2 regions of the Peribacillus sp. P4_C12 genome follow, and region 2 is predicted to be linked to the other one. Evidence: riboswitches for the same ligand, from Rfam matches in the RefSeq annotation. Region 2 holds a riboswitch; the other holds the start of a gene.
The links. Region 2 has a riboswitch for preQ1 ahead of AC1DUW_RS09970 (VUT family protein). Riboswitches for the same ligand answer to the same signal wherever they lie in the genome.
Positions count from the first base shown of each region.

Region 1: it holds a riboswitch for preQ1, as region 2 does, so the genes downstream of both, AC1DUW_RS09130 (QueT transporter family protein) here and AC1DUW_RS09970 (VUT family protein) in region 2, are expected to answer to the same signal.

Region 1 covers NZ_JBFUIB010000038.1:402-14,708, forward strand. Annotated here, with positions in the region: gene AC1DUW_RS09110 (VOC family protein) at 142-1,011, shown strand; gene AC1DUW_RS09115 (cadherin-like beta sandwich domain-containing protein) at 1,069-2,520, shown strand; gene AC1DUW_RS09120 (PAS domain-containing sensor histidine kinase) at 2,610-4,235, opposite strand; gene AC1DUW_RS09125 (TVP38/TMEM64 family protein) at 4,351-5,007, opposite strand; gene AC1DUW_RS09130 (QueT transporter family protein) at 5,129-5,614, opposite strand; PreQ1 riboswitch class I at 5,621-5,665, opposite strand; gene AC1DUW_RS09135 (YbaK/EbsC family protein) at 5,834-6,355, shown strand; gene AC1DUW_RS09140 (hypothetical protein) at 6,619-7,431, shown strand; gene AC1DUW_RS09145 (DUF3892 domain-containing protein) at 7,652-7,948, opposite strand; gene adhP (alcohol dehydrogenase AdhP) at 8,228-9,241, shown strand; gene AC1DUW_RS09155 (sigma-54-dependent transcriptional regulator) at 9,319-10,749, opposite strand; gene AC1DUW_RS09160 (sensor histidine kinase) at 10,754-12,370, opposite strand; gene AC1DUW_RS09165 (iron-containing alcohol dehydrogenase) at 12,382-13,530, opposite strand; gene AC1DUW_RS09170 (M28 family peptidase) at 13,805-14,307, shown strand, end outside.
Region 2 covers NZ_JBFUIB010000045.1:16,687-20,967, reverse strand. Annotated here, with positions in the region: gene AC1DUW_RS09980 (hypothetical protein) at 89-220, shown strand; gene AC1DUW_RS09975 (hypothetical protein) at 453-608, opposite strand; gene AC1DUW_RS09970 (VUT family protein) at 630-1,172, opposite strand; PreQ1 riboswitch class I at 1,224-1,266, opposite strand; gene AC1DUW_RS09965 (TetR/AcrR family transcriptional regulator) at 1,527-2,096, shown strand; gene AC1DUW_RS09960 (DUF4260 domain-containing protein) at 2,148-2,495, shown strand; gene queE (7-carboxy-7-deazaguanine synthase QueE) at 2,579-3,307, opposite strand; gene queD (6-carboxytetrahydropterin synthase QueD) at 3,300-3,770, opposite strand; gene queC (7-cyano-7-deazaguanine synthase QueC) at 3,770-4,281, opposite strand, start outside.

The DNA.
Region 1 (14,307 bases), on a different contig from region 2:
CAAGCTCAGTATAAAATAAAAATGTGAAAAAACAGTGAAAAAAAAATACTTATATAATGAAATTAAGAAATACTAGAAAGATATAAAATACCTATAATAAATTTACCACTTAACGTAACTAAAATGAAAAGAGGACAGAAAATGAAATTTCAAAGTTATCCCAACACCTATGTCGGCTATGTACATATCATTATAGAGGATTTATCGCGTAGTTTAAAATTTTATAAGGAGATTATTGGATTCGAAGTACTTGAGCAATCAGCTGATAAAGCAGTGTTAACAGCTGATGGAAAGACACCACTACTGATTTTGGAACAACCAGATGGTGTAACACCGAAGCAATTGAGGACGACTGGTTTATATCATTTTGCGCTTTTAGTACCGTGCAGAGCTGATTTGGCTAAGATATTACTGCACTTGATTCAATGTCGATATCCGCTGCAAGGAGCTTCGGATCACTATGTAAGTGAGGCCATTTATTTAGGGGATCCTGACGGAAATGGAATTGAAATTTATTGTGATAGGCCGGAAGAAACCTGGAAGTGGCAGAATGGGCAAGTTGAAATGGGTACGGTGGCCCTTGATGCAGAAGGACTATTAGCAGAAAATGATGAAACACCTTGGACAGGTCTGCCAAGTGAAACCGTAATGGGCCACATTCATTTACATGTAGCAGACATTGGTGCTACCGAAGAGTTTTATACAAAAGGACTAGGCTTTGATATTGTTGTACGATATGGAGGGCAAGCCCTATTTGTCTCGACAGGCAAATACCATCATCACATTGGCCTTAATACATGGAATGGAGTCGGGGCTCCTGCACCGGAGGCAACAAGTGTAGGACTGAAGTCGTTCACGCTTATTTTACCTAGTGAAGAGGCACGAAAAAACACAGTAGAGCGATTAAAGCAATTAGGATCATTTATAAACCAGGAGAAAGAAGCTGTTGTAACAAAGGATCCGTCAGGAAATGTCATCCATTTAGTCGTTCCCACATTAAGAAATAATTAAGGTTTCTTTGTTAACCTGACCCTACCACATTTGCAGGAATAATAGGGGGGATAGGCGTTGTTAAAGAAAAGGTTTAAAGAAAAAGGTGTGAAGGTGATCTTGGTCGGTTCTCTTGTGGGAATGGGAACGTTCACTTATATGCCTACAGCGGAGGCTACGGAGGATACAGCGGTCACACAGGGAGAGGCCCAAACGGTAAATACTCTATCTAAGCTCAAAATAGATGGTATAACATTGAATCAACAGTTTTCTGCCGATGTTCTAGAGTATAGTGCAACAGTAGGGAAGAATGTTGAAAAAATCAGCTTACTTGCTGAGAGTTCCAGTGAGACTGCTACCATATCAGTGAATGGTATACAACTGACAAATGGGAAGGCTGAGGATTTTTCTCTTCAAACTGGTAAGAATACGTTCACGATAACGGTCAGTGATGGGATAAATGAAACGACTACCTATACCGTCCAGGTTGATAAATCGGAAAGCGATGACAACCTTTTAACTGCGATTGGATTATCAAAAGGTTCTTTAACATTTGATGCGTCTGTAACAGCTTATAAGGTTTCTTTGGCGAATAAAGTCAATACCATTACGGTGGCTCCAACAGTGAGTGACAGTACTGCAAGGGTAAACGTAAATGGAATAGATGCAACGAGTAAAGGAGTAAAGGTGAACCTTCCAGTTGGTAAGACAACAGTGAAGATTGTCGTTGCAGCAGAAAATGGAGATAGAAAAACATACACGCTTACGATTACAAGGGCTGCAGCTAAGGCAAAGAGAACCGAAGATAAGGATACCTCTAAAGGAGATGAAGCTAAAAAGGAATCTTCAACAGGAGCAAGTAAAACTCAACCTTCCTCCGATAACGGTGACAAACCATCATCAACTCCTTCGGATTCATCCAAAGGTCAAATGCTAAGTAGCCAAGCACCTAAAGCACAGCAGATTGCAAGCATTTCTACACAAAAAACCTTATCGGATTCTGTTAAAAAGGTAATGTCAGCTGGGTCCGTAGGTGAGGAAGGCAATAACGCACCAGTGTTGAACACTTTGACAGTATCAAAAGGAACGTGGAACAAATCTTTTGATTCTGATGAGCATACATATCATATCGAAGTCGATAAGGATATTACCTTAGTCCAAATTGAAGCTATAGCTAGCGCAAGTGGAGCTACGATAAAATATGACGGTGAAAGCAGTAAAACCGTAACGATTAAGAATAAAGCTAAGACGGCAATTTCAGTAACAGTCTCAAAAGATGGAGCACGACGTACCTACGTCCTTGTTTTCGATAAAGATATCGATGTAGACATGGATGAGGAAGAAACTGTAGATGATGCCAAAACTGAAAAAGAGGCAGTAGTTGGAGCAACACAAATGAGTACATCTAGTAAATCGGAAAACCTTAAATCCAATAACAAAGGTAGCCAGATGATGACGATGGATAATCAATCAACAGAATCCATTTCATTTTTGGGGAAAATAAAGAAATTCGTTCTCTCTCTTTTTTAATATTACCAAGGGACTGTTTCAAAAAATTTGAAGGGGTCTTTTTTTAGAATACAAAAAAAGGACAAGATTTAATAGGCTTGTCCTGAAATTTATATTGGTAAAACAATTTTGACTTCGGTTCCATGATTTAGCTCGCTGTTAAAACGAACCTTTCCTCTGTGCGCCTCAATAATTCGGCAGCTAACGGTCAATCCTAGACCCGTTCCTCTTTCTTTAGATGAATAAAAAGGTTCTCCTAGATGTTTCAAACGATTTTTTTCGATTCCACTTCCATTATCCCTGATGGTTATGGAAAGGGTATTGTCGATTTGCTCGAAATCAATCCAAATGTGATCGGCGGAGGCCTCCATAGAGTTCTTAATCATGTTTATAAACACTTGTTTGAGCTGATTTGCCTCACATGAAAGAAGCGGGATTTCATTTTTTACATCTATCGATATTTTTGTAGAATATGAGTCTGCCTCTGGTTTAAGCAAGGTTTTGACTTCATCCATCAGTTCAATAATTTGGTGTTTACTGAATGGGAGTTCCTGAGGTTTTGCAAGAACAAGTAATTCGCTTACAATCAGATTGATTCGGTCTAATTCACTGAGCATAATAGTGTAGTATTGTTCAAAGGGGTGGTCGCTCTTTTTAAGTAACTGGACGAATCCTTTTAAAGAAGTTAATGGGTTACGTACTTCGTGTGCTACACTGGCAGCAAGTTCACCGACTATTGACAACTTTTCGGTTCTTCTTAAGCGTGCTTCCGTTTCTCGGATTTGAGTTACATCTTTAGCATAGGTAATAATTCCGACTAATTCATTTCCAATAAGCATCGGGACAAATGTACATGAAAGTAAAAGAGACTTCCCGTATTTCGTGAGAAACTCTATATCTTTTCCTTTTTTTATCCCCTTTTGGTTTTCCACGACGTATTGACAGGATGTACGAATCAGTTCTTCATCTTCTGCGGAAAAGTTTAACTCAATAAAAGAGGCACCTTGGATTTCTTCTTGATGAAAGCCTGTAACTGTTTCAAACCTTGGATTGACGGTGGTAATTATTCCGGTTAAATCAAGCATCAGCATCGGATAAGGGTTGTGTTCGAACAATGATTTATAGCGCTGTTCACTCTCAAATAATTGATTTTCTGCGACAACTCTTTCAGAAATATCCCTGCCAATGACCACTAATCCTTTTCGGGAACCATCTTCAAAGAACAAAGGAACTTTGATGGTATCAAAGGTCTTATGATTGCCGTTGGGTAGCGGGATGATTTCCTCACACCGCGTAATCTCCTTTTTTATCCACGTTTCTTCATCTGAAATTTCACAGTAGATTAACGACTCTTTATAAAATTCGGAGTATTCTGCGAGCTCACTGTCTTTTTTTCCCTTATAGTCTACATGTTCCAATTGAAATAATTGCAGACCAAAGGTGTTGGATTCAAGCCATCGGCCATCTCCATCCTTGAAGTTAACGAAGTCTACCATTGAATTAATGAGCGTGCGACGACGCTGTTCCTCCTCTTTTAATTGCTTGAATTTTTCTCTTTTAGCCAAATAAAGAAATAAAATCAAGCCTATTGATAAAAGAAAAACAATTCCTTCTGCTCTTTGGAGTTGAATAAAGACCTCTTTGTTTTCAATATTAGTAGTTAAAAAGTAGTCGAACACGACTAGTGTAAGAATCCCAAATAGGATATATAGTACTAAAATGGAGCGTTTGGACATGGAGATTCTCCCTGATTTACGACATTTCAAAGGCTAAAAATACATACACATTTTAACAAACTATCAAAGAAAAATATATGCAGAATCATAAATAAAAAAACAGGAGCCCTAACAGTCACCTGTTTTTCCTGAAGAAGGTTACTTTCTTTTTCTTCTTAAAGCGTTTATAGATAAGGAAAAATAGTAAGAAGAGGAAGGCGAGTACAGCTAGTGTATATTCGTTCATTTCCACAGATAGGAGACCATAAGGGATTAAGGATAGAAAGAAAAAGTATATAAGATTTCCGAGTGCGGTCGCTAATAAAAAATCCTTGAAGGTTACAGAGCTGACTCCAGCTGCCAAGTTAATTAAACTTGTTGGTATGAGTGGGAATATCCTTCCGGTAAACACGTACATAAAGCCATGCTCTACAACGGATTCTTTCCATTTTGGGCCCATTTTCTTTAAGAGAGGTGCCTGAAACCAGTTCCTGGCTGCATAAAAAATGAATCCTGATGCAACGACACTTGTAACCCAACTCCATAGGTACCCATATATGAATCCAAATATCGCGACATTGATGGTTAGGAGTAAAATTAAGGGTATAATGGTAAAAGAATTTTGGACAATCATCAACACAAATGTCACAACAAAAGTAAGCAAAAGGTTTTCTGTCAATATGGTTATAACTGAATCCAAATCACTTTTCCAAACCATGGTGAACAATTCTGCATTGGAAACGATAAATATTACTATTACCAATAGACCGATTAAGGTCAGTATTTTTTTCAAAAGGTCACCACCATTCATACTAATAGTTTATCATCTTCAGGTTCAATGGTGAAAAAAAGAGCTTCCGCATGAAGCAGACAGCTCTTTTCCATTATAGTGGGTTAACGACGCGAAGATTCCTTTATAGCCACTTTTCAAACTGAATTCTTTTATTCATTCCATAAATAATTGGCGCACCAACTAAAAGGACGATGAACTCACCGACAGCCGTGGTCATCCAGCTTAACAAGAATGGTAAATCCAGGGCAAGGTTCAGTTCGATTGCAATTAAAAACATTGTGAACGTGAAAAAGATAATCGTAACGATCATCCGTCCTTTAATGCTCTTTATGAAGCGTGAGGCAAAAATGACAAGCAATAAGGCAAGCAGAGATTGCCCTACCCCGAATATCAAATCATATGGCACCATCGGCGAAAAGAGCAGATTCGATATGAAAACGCCGCCCACTATGCCGTAGATATATTTTTTGTTAAATACAATCAGATGATTCAATATTTCCGGAACCCGAAATTGGTATATTCCAAATGATATTGGTTGAAACACAAATGAGACCACCACATATAAGGCGGCCAATAACCCGCTTATCACGAGTGTACGAACATTCATTTTACTCTCTCCCTAGTTTTTTATCGTGGGATGGTTACGAACCACGTTTAGGCTTTTGCCCGAAGACTAATAGTATCCCATGTAGGCTTGTTTCGTCAATTTGTAAAGAATGGTTTCAAAATAATAAGTTTTCAAGCTGTGGATGTCTCAAATGATTTTGATTTATTGCAATAAAGGATGATATTATTTTTACATGTACTTCAAAGGAGTGGTTATAATATGTCGATCGAGAGTGTCAAGAGCCATTTTAAAAAATGGGACCGGGAAGGCGATGTAATGGAGTTCGAAACATCAAGTGCTACGGTGAATGAGGCTGCAGAAACCATCGGCGTTATTCCAGCGCGGATTGCTAAGACTCTTTCCTTTAAGGGGGAAGGTGAGCATGCGATTTTGGTTGTTGCCGCAGGGGACGCAAAAGTGGATAATAAGAAATTTCGTCAGATGTTCGGGTTCAAGGCACGAATGTTGTCAGCTGAGGATGTGCTTGAACAGACTGGTCATGCCATTGGAGGAGTCTGCCCGTTTGGGTTGGCAAATGACCTAGATGTTTTCCTTGATGTGTCGATGAAGCGCTTTGAGTCTTTATTCCCAGCATGCGGAAGTGCGAACTCTGCAATAGAACTTAAACTCGCTGAATTATTTGAATATTCAGGAGCGAAGGATTGGGTTGATGTTTGTAAGGCATGGGAAGAAGAGCAGAATGAGGAAGCAGCAGTAGGTAAGACAGTTGATGGATTTTGATTTATCGTACCAAAAAGAACCACATAGAATGGAAATGAGTCCACTTTGGTGGACTTTATTTGTTGATAACGAGAGACATTACCTTTTCCCTTTTTATTACTGGGTTTTTAGTTATAAGCTTTTAACTTGTTCCTAATAGGTTTGCTCCCATTTTTTTCTGAAAAGTTGACCGCAGATGTAAATTAACGGTCTAATTAGGGGAGGTTTGTTCAACATGGCGCATAGGCAAATCGTTCAGAAAGTTCGTAAGTGGAGGGTTAAAGATGTTCAATGGAAGCTATAAAAAAAACAATAGCAGTTATCTTAGTCTTAAAACTCTTTATGAAGAAAATATCACGGTTAAGAGCATTGCCCAGGAGCTTGAGTATTGCCATAAAAACGATTTAGCACTGGAGATACAAAAAGAATTGGAAAAAAAGAATTTCGATATATTGGCGGTAGAGGATCAAGGGGAAATTATCGGATATATCGAAAGGCAAGAACTTGGTGAAGGCAAGATTGCGGAGTATTTGAAATGTTTTACACTAAGAGAATTGGTTTCGGATTCAACCCCTTTGATTCAACTTCTCCATATTTTTAAGAATAAAACGAGGGTGTTCGTGTTAGAAAATAATTCAATTAAAAAGTTGATTACCCACGCTGATCTGCAAAAGCCTCCAATCAGAATGCTGATTTTTGGCTATATTACCCTTTTGGAAATGAGGATGAGTGATATCATCATGGATAAATTCGGGGATGACAGTTGGTATCCAATGATCAGCGGAGATCGTTTAGAAAAGGCTACCGAATTATATAGGAGGAGAATCGATAAAAATGAGGATATCAATTTAATAGAGTGTCTGCAAATCAGTGATAAATTCGATATCATTCATAAAGATCAGGAATTGAGGTTCTTCTTCCAAATTCCTTCTAAAAGTAAAGGAAAGAAAGATGCGAATGCCATCCGGAAATTACGGGATAAGATTTCTCATGCTAATGAACTTGGGTTGGACATGTCTTGGATAGAAATCATCGAAGTGGTGGAATCCTGTGGCCAACTGCTCGAAATCTCTGAATCCTATCGGTATGAAAAATAAAATGATGGTGAGAGACATCTTAGGTAGACCATACTTCAAATAACTCTGCAATTTTAAAGCAGAGCTGTACCACATTTTCAAGGCGAAGAGACCATGTAGTAGGATGGGCTTGTAAGTTTAACTGGAATTTAGGAGAACCAGCTACTATGCTGGTTCCTTTTTGTTTAACCCCCCCTGACAGAAAAAAACTGCCTATACGTGAGGCAGCTTCTTCAAATAGTTAGAACTCCGGTAGCTCATCCAGGTTATTTTCCTTTACCCCATCGGGCTCACTCCGCAATATGTCACGGCCATATTTATGGAAGACATCAACATTGGCGAGGTTGCCTGCCTTAGCTTCCGAAAGAGCGGTGGGATAGTCAAGCTCCCGCCCAGAGTTTGTTTTGATGGCAATAATATTGTCATCTTCATTTTTTCGTACTGCGATAATTTCTTCTTTTCCAGTTGTATCATGTTGGTTTACTTGTGGGGTTCCCTGCTGTTTGTAGGATTCATATGCTTTTTCAAATTGGTCCATGCTTGGACACCTCCTATTTATAGGGTGAGCTATTTGGTCAGCAATATACAAACCAGGTTTCGTCCAGATTGAGCCGTATTTTTGTCAAAATGGGCCGACTTTTCGGCATTCTTTTTTTGAAAAGACTGTTGTCCGGGCTTTATTCTTCTGGCATGGCACTTGCATCATAAATAAGTGGAAGTGAGAAATATCCACTTAAAAAAGGGAGGAATATGAATCATGAATGTAAAACAAGGGGCAAGTACTGCGGATGCAAAAAAAATACAAGACGTTAAGACAATGAAGGCGGCGGTCGTCAATGAATTTAATCAAGAGCTTGAGATTAAAGATGTACCAATCCCAGAATTAGAATATGGTGAGATATTAGTGAAAATTAAAGCGTGTGGCGTGTGTCATACCGATTTACATGCGGTACATGGTGATTGGCCGGTAAAACCGAAGCTGCCGCTTATTCCTGGACATGAGGGTGTAGGCATTATTGAGAAGGTGGCAGAAGGCGTTACTACATTAAAGGTTGGTGACCGCGTTGGGATTCCATGGCTTTATTCGGCATGTGGCGATTGTGAATACTGTCTGACTGGACGGGAAACGCTTTGCCTGGATCAATTGAATGCTGGATATTCTGTGGATGGCGGTTATGCGGAATATTGCAAAGCACCAGCAAAATATGTGGTCAAGGTTCCTGAAGGGCTTGACTTTGCGGAAGTTTCACCGATTTTCTGTGCTGGTGTAACGACTTATAAAGCGCTTAAAGTGTCAGAAGCTAAACCTGGAGATTGGGTAGCAATCTATGGAATTGGTGGATTGGGTCATGTTGCTCTTCAATACGCGAAAGCTATGGGCTTTAATGTCATTGCCGTTGATATTCAAGATGATAAGCTTGATCTGGCTACAGAATTAGGAGCAGATTTCACGGTTAATGGTCTTAAGAGCGATCCTGTACAAGCCATTAAGGAAAAAGTTGGTGGAGTACAAGCAGCCATTTCTGTAGCGGTTACGAAAAAAGCTTTCGAACAAGCTTACAGTTCAGTTAAAAGGGGTGGAACATTGGTCGTTGTCGGATTGCCGAATGACGAACTTCCAATTCCAATTTTTGATACGGTACTAAATGGGGTGACTGTAAAAGGGTCAATCGTTGGTACAAGAAAAGATTTACAAGAAGCTGTTCAATTTGCGGCTGATGGCAAAGTAAGGACGAATATTGAAACGAGAACGCTTGATGAAATCAATGACGTGTTTCAAATGATGGAAAAGGGAGAAATCAACGGACGAATCGTATTAACTTTAGAATAGAAATAAACAAACGAGGGGGTCCTAAAGTCGGACACCCTCGTTTGTTCTAGGTAGCTTATAAGAATTCTATAATTAGATTATGTCTGATTCTTCTCATTTAATATATATCGCAATTTTCTCATGGAGATCTGCAAACGCTTTGCCGCTTCATTTCGGTTTCCATAGGTTTTTTGAAGTGCCTGCATGACGAGTTCTTTGCCAATTGTAGATTCGAGTTGTTTGATTTCCTTAAGGATTTCCTCGAGCATTAGTTCATCTTTCTCATTAAAGTCGGCAACCAGCTGTTTACGCCATTCTTCGAGATGATTTTCAGTCGATTGATTCGCATTCGGCGGGTATTTTTTTATTGGAATAACCTGGTTGGTAGATAGAAGGATATCATTTGCCGAGATTTCCTGTTTATGGTCAGCAAGAGTGAGAGTTCGCATGATTATATTAGATAATTCGCGTATATTACCGGGCCAGTCGTATTGCTGTAATTTTTCAATAGCTTCATTGGAAAAGGAGATATCTGCCTGGCCAGTTCTTTCAACCAAATGTCGGACAAGGAGGGGAATATCTTCTTTTCTGTTACGCAAGGCGGGGATATCAAGAGTGACGACGTTCAGTCGATAAAATAGGTCTTCCCGGAATTTGTTTTTTTCAACTGCCTGCTGCAGATTTTCATTGGAGGCGGCTACTAAGCGGGCATTTGTTCTTAATGTCCCGCTACTTCCGACACGCATAAATTCCCGTGTTTCCAAAACTCGAAGCAATTTGACTTGTATGGCCGGACTCGCGTCGGCAATTTCATCGAGGAAAAGGGTGCCATTCCCTGCAATTTCAAAGAAACCTTTTCGTTGTTGGGTTGCTCCGGTGAAGGCCCCTTTTTCATGCCCAAATAATTCGCTTTCGAGAAGGGATTCCGAGATTGCTCCACAATTAATACCAATAAAGGGCTCGTGGCTTCGCGGGCTTGCTGAGTGAATGAAACGGGAAAGTACTTCTTTGCCACTCCCTGTTTCTCCCTCGATCAAGACATTGACGGATTTTTGAGCCACTTTGAAAGCCATTTCAATCAGTTCCTTCATTAATAAACTTTCTCCTACAATGAGACCCGACTCTTTGGCAAGGTTATGGATAAAGTGTTGATTCAAATCGTCGTTTTCATTCAATAGGTTGTCAAGTTGCTTTTCCAATACTTCAATATCCACAAAGGGTTTTTCCATATAATCACTCGCTCCAAGTTTCATTGCCTCGACAGCGGTCTTGACTGTGCTGTATCCGGTCATAATCAGTGCCTTGCAAAGCGGTTGTTTTTGTTTCAGATACTGCAGGAGAGATAGGCCATCACAATCTGGAAGCTTTAGGTCTATCATCGCGGCATCAAAGCGCTGCTGATTAAAATCTATTTGGTGAAATTCCTTTCCACTGTTCACGACCTGTACGTGATATCCTTTCATCGAAAAAAGGCGGGATAAAAAGGTACCAACTTCTTTTTCATCGTCTACCACAAGTAAATGAATCATCTCATCATCTCCTTTCATCTTCTGGCTGCAAGGGAAGCCTCAGGAAAAATACACTTCCTTTTCCAGGTGCGCTTATTACGTCAATTTTGCCTCCATGGTCTTTCGCAATACCAAGGCTCACAGATAATCCTAGGCCTGTACCTTTTTCACGGTCCTTAGTCGTATGAAAAGGATGAAAAATGAGCGGCAGCCGCTCTGCTTCAATCCCAGCTCCGTTATCAGCAACCTTCACCACCATGAATTCTTCTTCAGAATAGGTATGAATCGTAATGAGTTTTTCCGATATATCACAATCATCCAATGCATCCTGGGCATTCAATAGCAAGTTGATGATTATTTGTTCTATCTGAGGTTGGCTTCCCTTTATGAAAGGAAGATCTTCCTGAAGGGAAAGATGAAGGGAAATTTGTTTCTTCCCTAGTTGAAACTTCAGAAGGTTCATTACCTGATGTATGGCCTCGTTAATAGAGTAATAGTGGAATCTATATTCATCTTGACGGGAAAAGGTAAGTAAGCTTTTCACGATTTGCCTGCACCGGTCGCCGCAATTTTTAATATCGGTTAGAAGCATATAATCTTCGTTGTCTGGTAAAGTGTTCCGTAATAAAAGCTGTGAGTTTCCAAGAATGGCCGTTAATGGGCTATTCAATTCATGGGCAACTCCAGCTGCCATTTCGCCGATGGCTCCGAGCTTGCCGGCATGCAACAATTGAGCTTCCATCTGTCTTCTCTCGGTGACGTTTTTATAATAAGCAATGACTCCATAGACCTGTTGATCCTTATTTTGAATCGGATAGGCATGCATTTCCAAGATCGCTTCAGGCTGAAGCAAAATTTCTTGAAACCCTGGCTTATCCTGTACAAATGTCTCTTGAATCAGAGTCTGAGATTTCTCAATTAAAGGACTTAAGTCAAAAAAAGCTCTGGCTGCATCATTAGATTGGTAGACTTCTCCTTGGCGATCAAAGACGATGATCATATCTTCGACGGCCTTGAAGGTATCCTCCCATTCTTGTTTGGAATGGAGAACTTCTTTATAGAGCTGGGCATTCTCCAAAGTCAGTGCAAGCTGGTTGGAAAGTTGCTCAAGAAAATCCAACTCATCTTTATGCCACGTTTTCTTTTTCTTTCTGCCGAAGGTCCAAACCCCTATTTTTTTATTTTTCCCATACAGGGGCACCAATAGAAGCGTTTCAATCTCAAGAGATAGCAGTCTTTTTTTTTCCGGGAAGTCTGGTAGCATTTTGATTTCCACTTGAATGGATTGTTCGTCTTTCAAGGCAGATGAGAAGTCCTGAAAAGGGTGTAATAGGTTTTTGGATTCAATTTCAAGCTCGCATTGGCCATTAGGACAAATATGGAGAAGAGTTGGTTCTTCTTCGTATAAAATGACAAAATGACTGTCATCGAATGTAATTAGGTGCTTGAGTTTTGAGATAACATTTCGGAGAATTTCGTGAATATCCATGTCTATATTCATGTTTTTAGTGATATCGTTCATAATTTCAAGCTGCATATTTTTCTTCTTCAACTGATCCACGGTTTTCTTAAGTTCCGTGTAATATGTTTTTTTCGAAGACTTAACGCCTGTCATTAAATCGATCAACTCAGATTTGTTCATGTTTTCACCTCTTATAGGGCTGTAAGGAGCAACTGCCTAATCTGTTCTAATGACATATCCCGAGGGTTCGTAATCATGCAGGCATCCTCGAGGGCGGTCATTCCTATTGTATCAATCATGTCTTTGGTAATGCCCACGTCACCTAGGCTCCTGGGTGTCCCGATATCCTGGGACAAGTCCCTTACAAAGTGTACGGCAGCGGTGCCGGCTTGCTGCTCAGTTAAAGCTCTCGTATCAATCCCCATGATCTCTGCTATTTGGCTGAATCGCTTCGGGGCCGCAATTCGGTTGAAGTCCATGACATGGGGGAGAAGGATAGCATTGATTTCACCATGCGGAAGCAGGTACTTTCCGCCAATGGCATGTGAAATTGCATGGGCTGCTCCCAATATGGCATTGGAAAAGGCAAGACCGGCTTGCAGGCTGGCCATCGCCATCGCTTCTTTTGCTTCCTCATTATGTTTAGACGCAACGGAAGGGCGTAGGTAACGGGAAACAATGGACAAGGCGTTTGTGGCTTGTACATCGGTCAAAGGAGTTGCAGCGATAGATACATAGGATTCAATGGCGTGTGTCAAAACATCCATTCCAGTAGCGGCGGTCAAATCTGCTTCTAAGGTCGTTAAGGTAGCCGGGTCAACAATCGCAATATCAGGAACGAGGGATTTTGAAATGATCGTCATTTTTTTCTCCCGGAACGAATCGACAATCACAGAAAACTGTGAGACTTCCGAACCCGATCCGGCAGTGGTCATGATCATCACCATAGGGGGTAGAGGAGAATGGACTTTATCAACTCCTTCATAGTCACTGATGGTTCCACCATTCGTTGCCAAAAGGGCGATCCCTTTTGCGACATCCAAGGCACTTCCTCCCCCCACACCTATGATGGCGTCACATTCATGATTATTAAAAAATAAACAACCGGCTTCGATCTCCCTGTCTTTCGGATTGGTCGTCGTTTCAATGAAGGTGGCAAAAGCAAGCCCCGCATTTTGGCAGGCTTCCATGACAATATCAAGCCAACCAGCATTGGCTACACCGGAATCACTAACTATCAGTGTCTTTTTGGCACCCAACCGCAAGCAAGCCTCACCAGCTTGTTCAATAGAACCTTTTCCAAAAATAACTTCCGGCATCACAAATTTAGTTATCGACATCTTCGCGCCTTCTTCCCTGATTAAAGTCATTTTCTCTTTGTACTATTTTCCCGAAGAAAGGCGAAAATCCTGTTTGAATCGCAGGAATTTTTATATAATGTGACAAATTATTAAATAAAATACAACTTTTGGCACAGGTCAAATTTCTCTCTAGTTTCTTAAATTTGTAAATTCGTTACTTTAGGAACAGATTAATAGGGATAAACCTACCTAGTTAGAAATTTCTATATATTGTAAAATGATAGAGGGAATCTATTAAACTGGGAGGCAATCTATGAAAAAACAATTTCTATCCTTATCATTAGTCGCAGCATTATCATTAGGGGCAGCCGGGACCACTACTACTGCTTTAGCAACACCGAATACTTCTCCAGTACATCAGGCGCCGTCCGCAGACAAGCAAATCGTTAAAAGGATCGATGTCGACAAAATCTACAAAAATATTGAATACCTCTCACAAACACCTCGAGTAGCTGGTACGGAATCTGAGTATAAGGCCGTACAGTTCATCAAAAAGCAACTTAAATCTTATGGCTATATGGCCGATATCGAAGAGTTTAGTTTTTTATCCTATACAGACCCAAATCTGGTCGAGCTGTCCATTGACGGATTTGATGGGGAAATCCAATCGAACCATTTAACCTATTCAGTAAATGGTGATCTATCCGGTGAAATGGTATACGCCGGTTTAGGAACGAAGGAAGAGCTTGAAAAAGCGGGTGTTACAGGGAAGATCGCCCTTATTCAAAGAGGCAGCTTCACTTTTGCAGAGAAAGT
Region 2 (4,281 bases):
GTAAGTTTGGCTGATTTACTCGTGAGTTTTCACGATTTACTCGTGAGTTTCTGGTTTACTCGTGAATTTTCACGATTTACTCGTGAGTTTGGCTGATTTACTCGTGAATTTTCACGATTTACTCGTGAGTTTCTGGTTTACTCGTGAGTTTTCACGATTTACTCGTGAGTTTGGCTGGTTTACTCGTGAGTTTTCACGATTTACTCGTAAGTTTGGCTGATTTACTCGTGAATTTTCACGATTTACTCGTAAGTTTCTGGTTTACTCGTGAATTATCACGATTTACTCGTAAGTTTGGCTGATTTACTCGTGAATTTTCACGATTTACTCGTGAGTTTGGCTGGTTTACTCGTGAATTTTCACGATTTACTCGCGAACCTATAATTCACACAAAAAAAAGAACCAAATTTGGTTCTTTCTTCTCGACTTATACAGATCGTTTCCTATTTATATTAATGTTTACGTTTCTCATGATTGTCTATTCCCTTATGCTTCCGATAATTGGCGCAGGAGAGCTTCATACAGTCTCCTTGGACATCCGGACCATATTTTTCACGAAAAGCTTCCAGGCAATAGCATCTATCTTCTTCCTTTTTTGGTCCATCCATTGAGTGCTTCCCTCCTACTATTTAACCGGAGATAACGCGCTTCTCCAGTCTTACATTGATTCGGCCCAACAGCGCGGCACCGATTGACTGAATGACTGTTTTAACAATGATTTGGCCAAAAATCGCAGCGGGTACGGCTTCCCATGGCAGAACGTTGGCACCCAGTGGGCTAAGTCCAATCACAACAAATATCACCGAATCGAAAAATCCTCCGACAATCCCGCTGTAAAATACTCTCCAACTCATCGGAAGTTTTAACCGGGTATATATTTCAGTATCAGCTGTTTCTGCCACCACGAACGATAGTGCGGAAGCAAACACAATTAATAGGGTATCTCCTAATAAAAATGATACGCACGCTGATAAAATTAGTGCCGTGACAATGCACACATACGTCTTCACTCTGCCAAATTTATTCTGAACTAGATCCCGAAAGATAAAGGTTCCCCCGATTAGTAATGTCCCCATCGGAATAATAAACACACCAAGCTGTAATGGTGCAAAAGCTGCTGTAACCACATTCGCGGTGACAATGGACACTAAATACAATATAATTCTTAACATTTCTTACATTCTCCTTATACAGAAAAAACAGCACCCTAAGAAAGAGCACTGTTCTTCTTAGTTTTTTTGAGAGGGTAGCTAGAACCTCTTCCGCATGAGCGGATTATCTTTTTCCTAATTTATCGTAGCTTGAAAACGAATGGAAATCAAGAAGTTTCCACATTACCTATTTCTAAAAGAATTCAGTAAATACTTTATTAATAATTAGACTTATGGCTGATGTTTCGAATTTTGTTACTACATATGTGAATTGGAGTAGATCCTGTTAAATCATTTTATTCTAATATTTGACAATTACAAAACACTGCTATATGATTTTATTAACCACTGGTCAATAACTATGGAGGTGATACTATGTCCCCAAGGAAATCAGAAGGAAAAGAATTATCTAAGGAAATGGTATTGAATGAAGCCCGGAAACTTTTTGCATCCGTTGGGTATTCAAAAGTTTCAATGCGGCAATTAGCTAAAACATTAGATTGTAGTCATGGCGCCATTTATTATCATTTTAAAAATAAGGCCGAAATATTTTATAGTTTGGTAAAAACGGATTTTTCTCTATTGAATAATAAAATAGATGATATCATCCTAACTGAAAATAATGCTTCTCAAAAAATAGAGAAGATATTACTATGCTTTATAGAGTTTGGGTTAACCCAGCAAAATCATTATGCAATCATGTTTTTATCTAAAGAAAAAGAAATTCAACATTTACTTCAACTTGATTCTAATAAAACATATGAAAAACTAATCAGTTCTCTGACTGACCTTACAGAAAATAAACTAAACCCCGCATCAATATGGTCTATTTTCCTTTCGCTCCACGGCTTTATAACTTTTTATATTAATACACAACTTTCATATCAAGATGTAAAAAGCTTAGCTAATTTTCACGTTAAAAATATTATGAAGGGTATTGAATAATTTTTTTCACATTCATTGACCAATGGTTAATAAAGAATAGGAGGCTTAAATATGGTGAAAAAATTAATACATTCTGAAGGGCTTATGGTTCTTATAGCGATAATTTATATCTATTCAATAAATGAATTTAGCTGGTGGATTTTCCTTTTATTACTATTAACACCTGACATTTCTATGTTAGCCTATCTAATCAATAATCAAATTGGTGCCAAGGTTTATAACTTGTTTCATACTTATACAATATCAATACTCGTCATTTTGCTAGCTGTTTCTCTAAGCCAGGATACAATTTTAATGGTAGGTTTAATTTGGACGGCTCATATTGGAATGGATCGTTTTTTAGGATATGGCCTTAAATACACAACGGCTTTCAAGGCTACACACATTCAAGAGGTATAATCAGTGGTATTTAGCTTATTGTCCGCATAAAAAAAGCAGTGTGATTGAATCTTGAGCATCACACTGCTTCTTCCTCTCTTACTTTACACTCCCCGCTTATTTCCCCATATATAGGTATGCAGCTGCGGCAGCACTTTCACATTTCTAAGTTCATCATCAGCTATTACTTTATCAATTAGCTCTTCATATTTTTTCAAAAGTCCGCTAATCAGCTGTTGATCATTAGCCGTCCTGCTGTCATCATTGCCAACCTGCAAATAAAAAGGAATATCCGGGTACCGGAAATGTACGTTTTTGGCATACTGATAATCTTCATCATCAAAGACTACAACCTTCAACGAGACATGATTATCGGGATTTCGATTGGCAAGATTAGATATTATTCGATCAAGCACCTCAAAGTCCGTGTTCATCCTAGAACTCGGCGGCTTAGGTGAAATAGTCAGTTCATCAATATCGAGAAACCAATCCTGCCAACGGCTTCCCTGTGTTTCCACGCCGATTTTCATTCCATTATCTTTTAAAATTGCTATCAAGCCATCTAGATTTTTCAGCAGTGCTGGATTTCCACCTGATATTGTAACGAAGGAAAAGCCCTCACCGCCAATTCGCTTCAGCTCATTCCATATTTCTTCGGCAGTCATTTGATCTGTATCTTCCTTACCAGTGCCGTCCCAAGTAAACGCGGAATCACACCAGGCACAAGAATAATCGCATCCTGCCGTCCGAACAAACATGGTCTTTTGTCCGATGACCATGCCCTCCCCTTGGATTGTCGGACCGAAGATTTCCATAACAGGCAGCTTACTCACTTTCCATCCACTCCCGTCTAGCTTCAGCATAACTCGTCGGCGTTTCATATAGACGAACAAATTCGACTCTAGCACCCTCATAATTCTTGGTTAAAAGGGCTTCGGCCATTTTTTCATAAATCCAGACAACCATATTTTCAGCTGTTGTATTCATGAGCGGCAGTGTTTCATTCAAATAACGATGATCAAGGTGTATTTCAATCTCATTTTTCCAAATTTCTTTGATGTCACCAAAATCTATCATCAAACCGCGTGAATCCGTATATCCGCTCAATCCGAAAATGACCCTATACGTGTGGCCATGTAAGTTCTTGCATTTGCCTTCATAGTCATGAAGATGGTGCGCGGCATCAAAGGTGAATTCCTTGCTGACCATGACCCGCTTACTTGAGTAGTTTAATTGATTCCGCTGAATATCTTTATCTATTTTTTGAAGCTTATCCACGATAGTAAAACCGTACATTATTTAAGCACCTGCCGTCTGCTTACATAGTCATCCAGCCCTTTTTTCCGAAGCTTACATGCCGGACACTCACCACAGCCGTCGGATATAATCCCGTTATAACAAGTCAGAGTCTTCTCACGGACGAAATCAAACGCGCCAAGCTGATCCGCAAGCTCCCATGTTTCCTCTTTATTCAGCCACATAAGCGGCGTATCAATCACAAATGACTGGTCCATCGACAAATTCAAGGTCACGTTCAACGATTTAATGAATACATCGCGACAGTCTGGATATCCGCTGAAATCCGTCTCGCAGACACCAGTGACAATATGCTTAGCCCCAATTTGGCTTGCCAATACACCGGCAAACGAAAGGAACAGCAAATTCCGCCCTGGTACAAACGTTGACGGCAGTTCCCCGTCTTCTCCGTCCTCTACTGCGATATCACTTCGCGTTAACGCATTCGGCGCTAGTTGGTTCAACAGCGACATATCCAGAATATGATGGGTAATGCCCAGTTCCTTAGCAA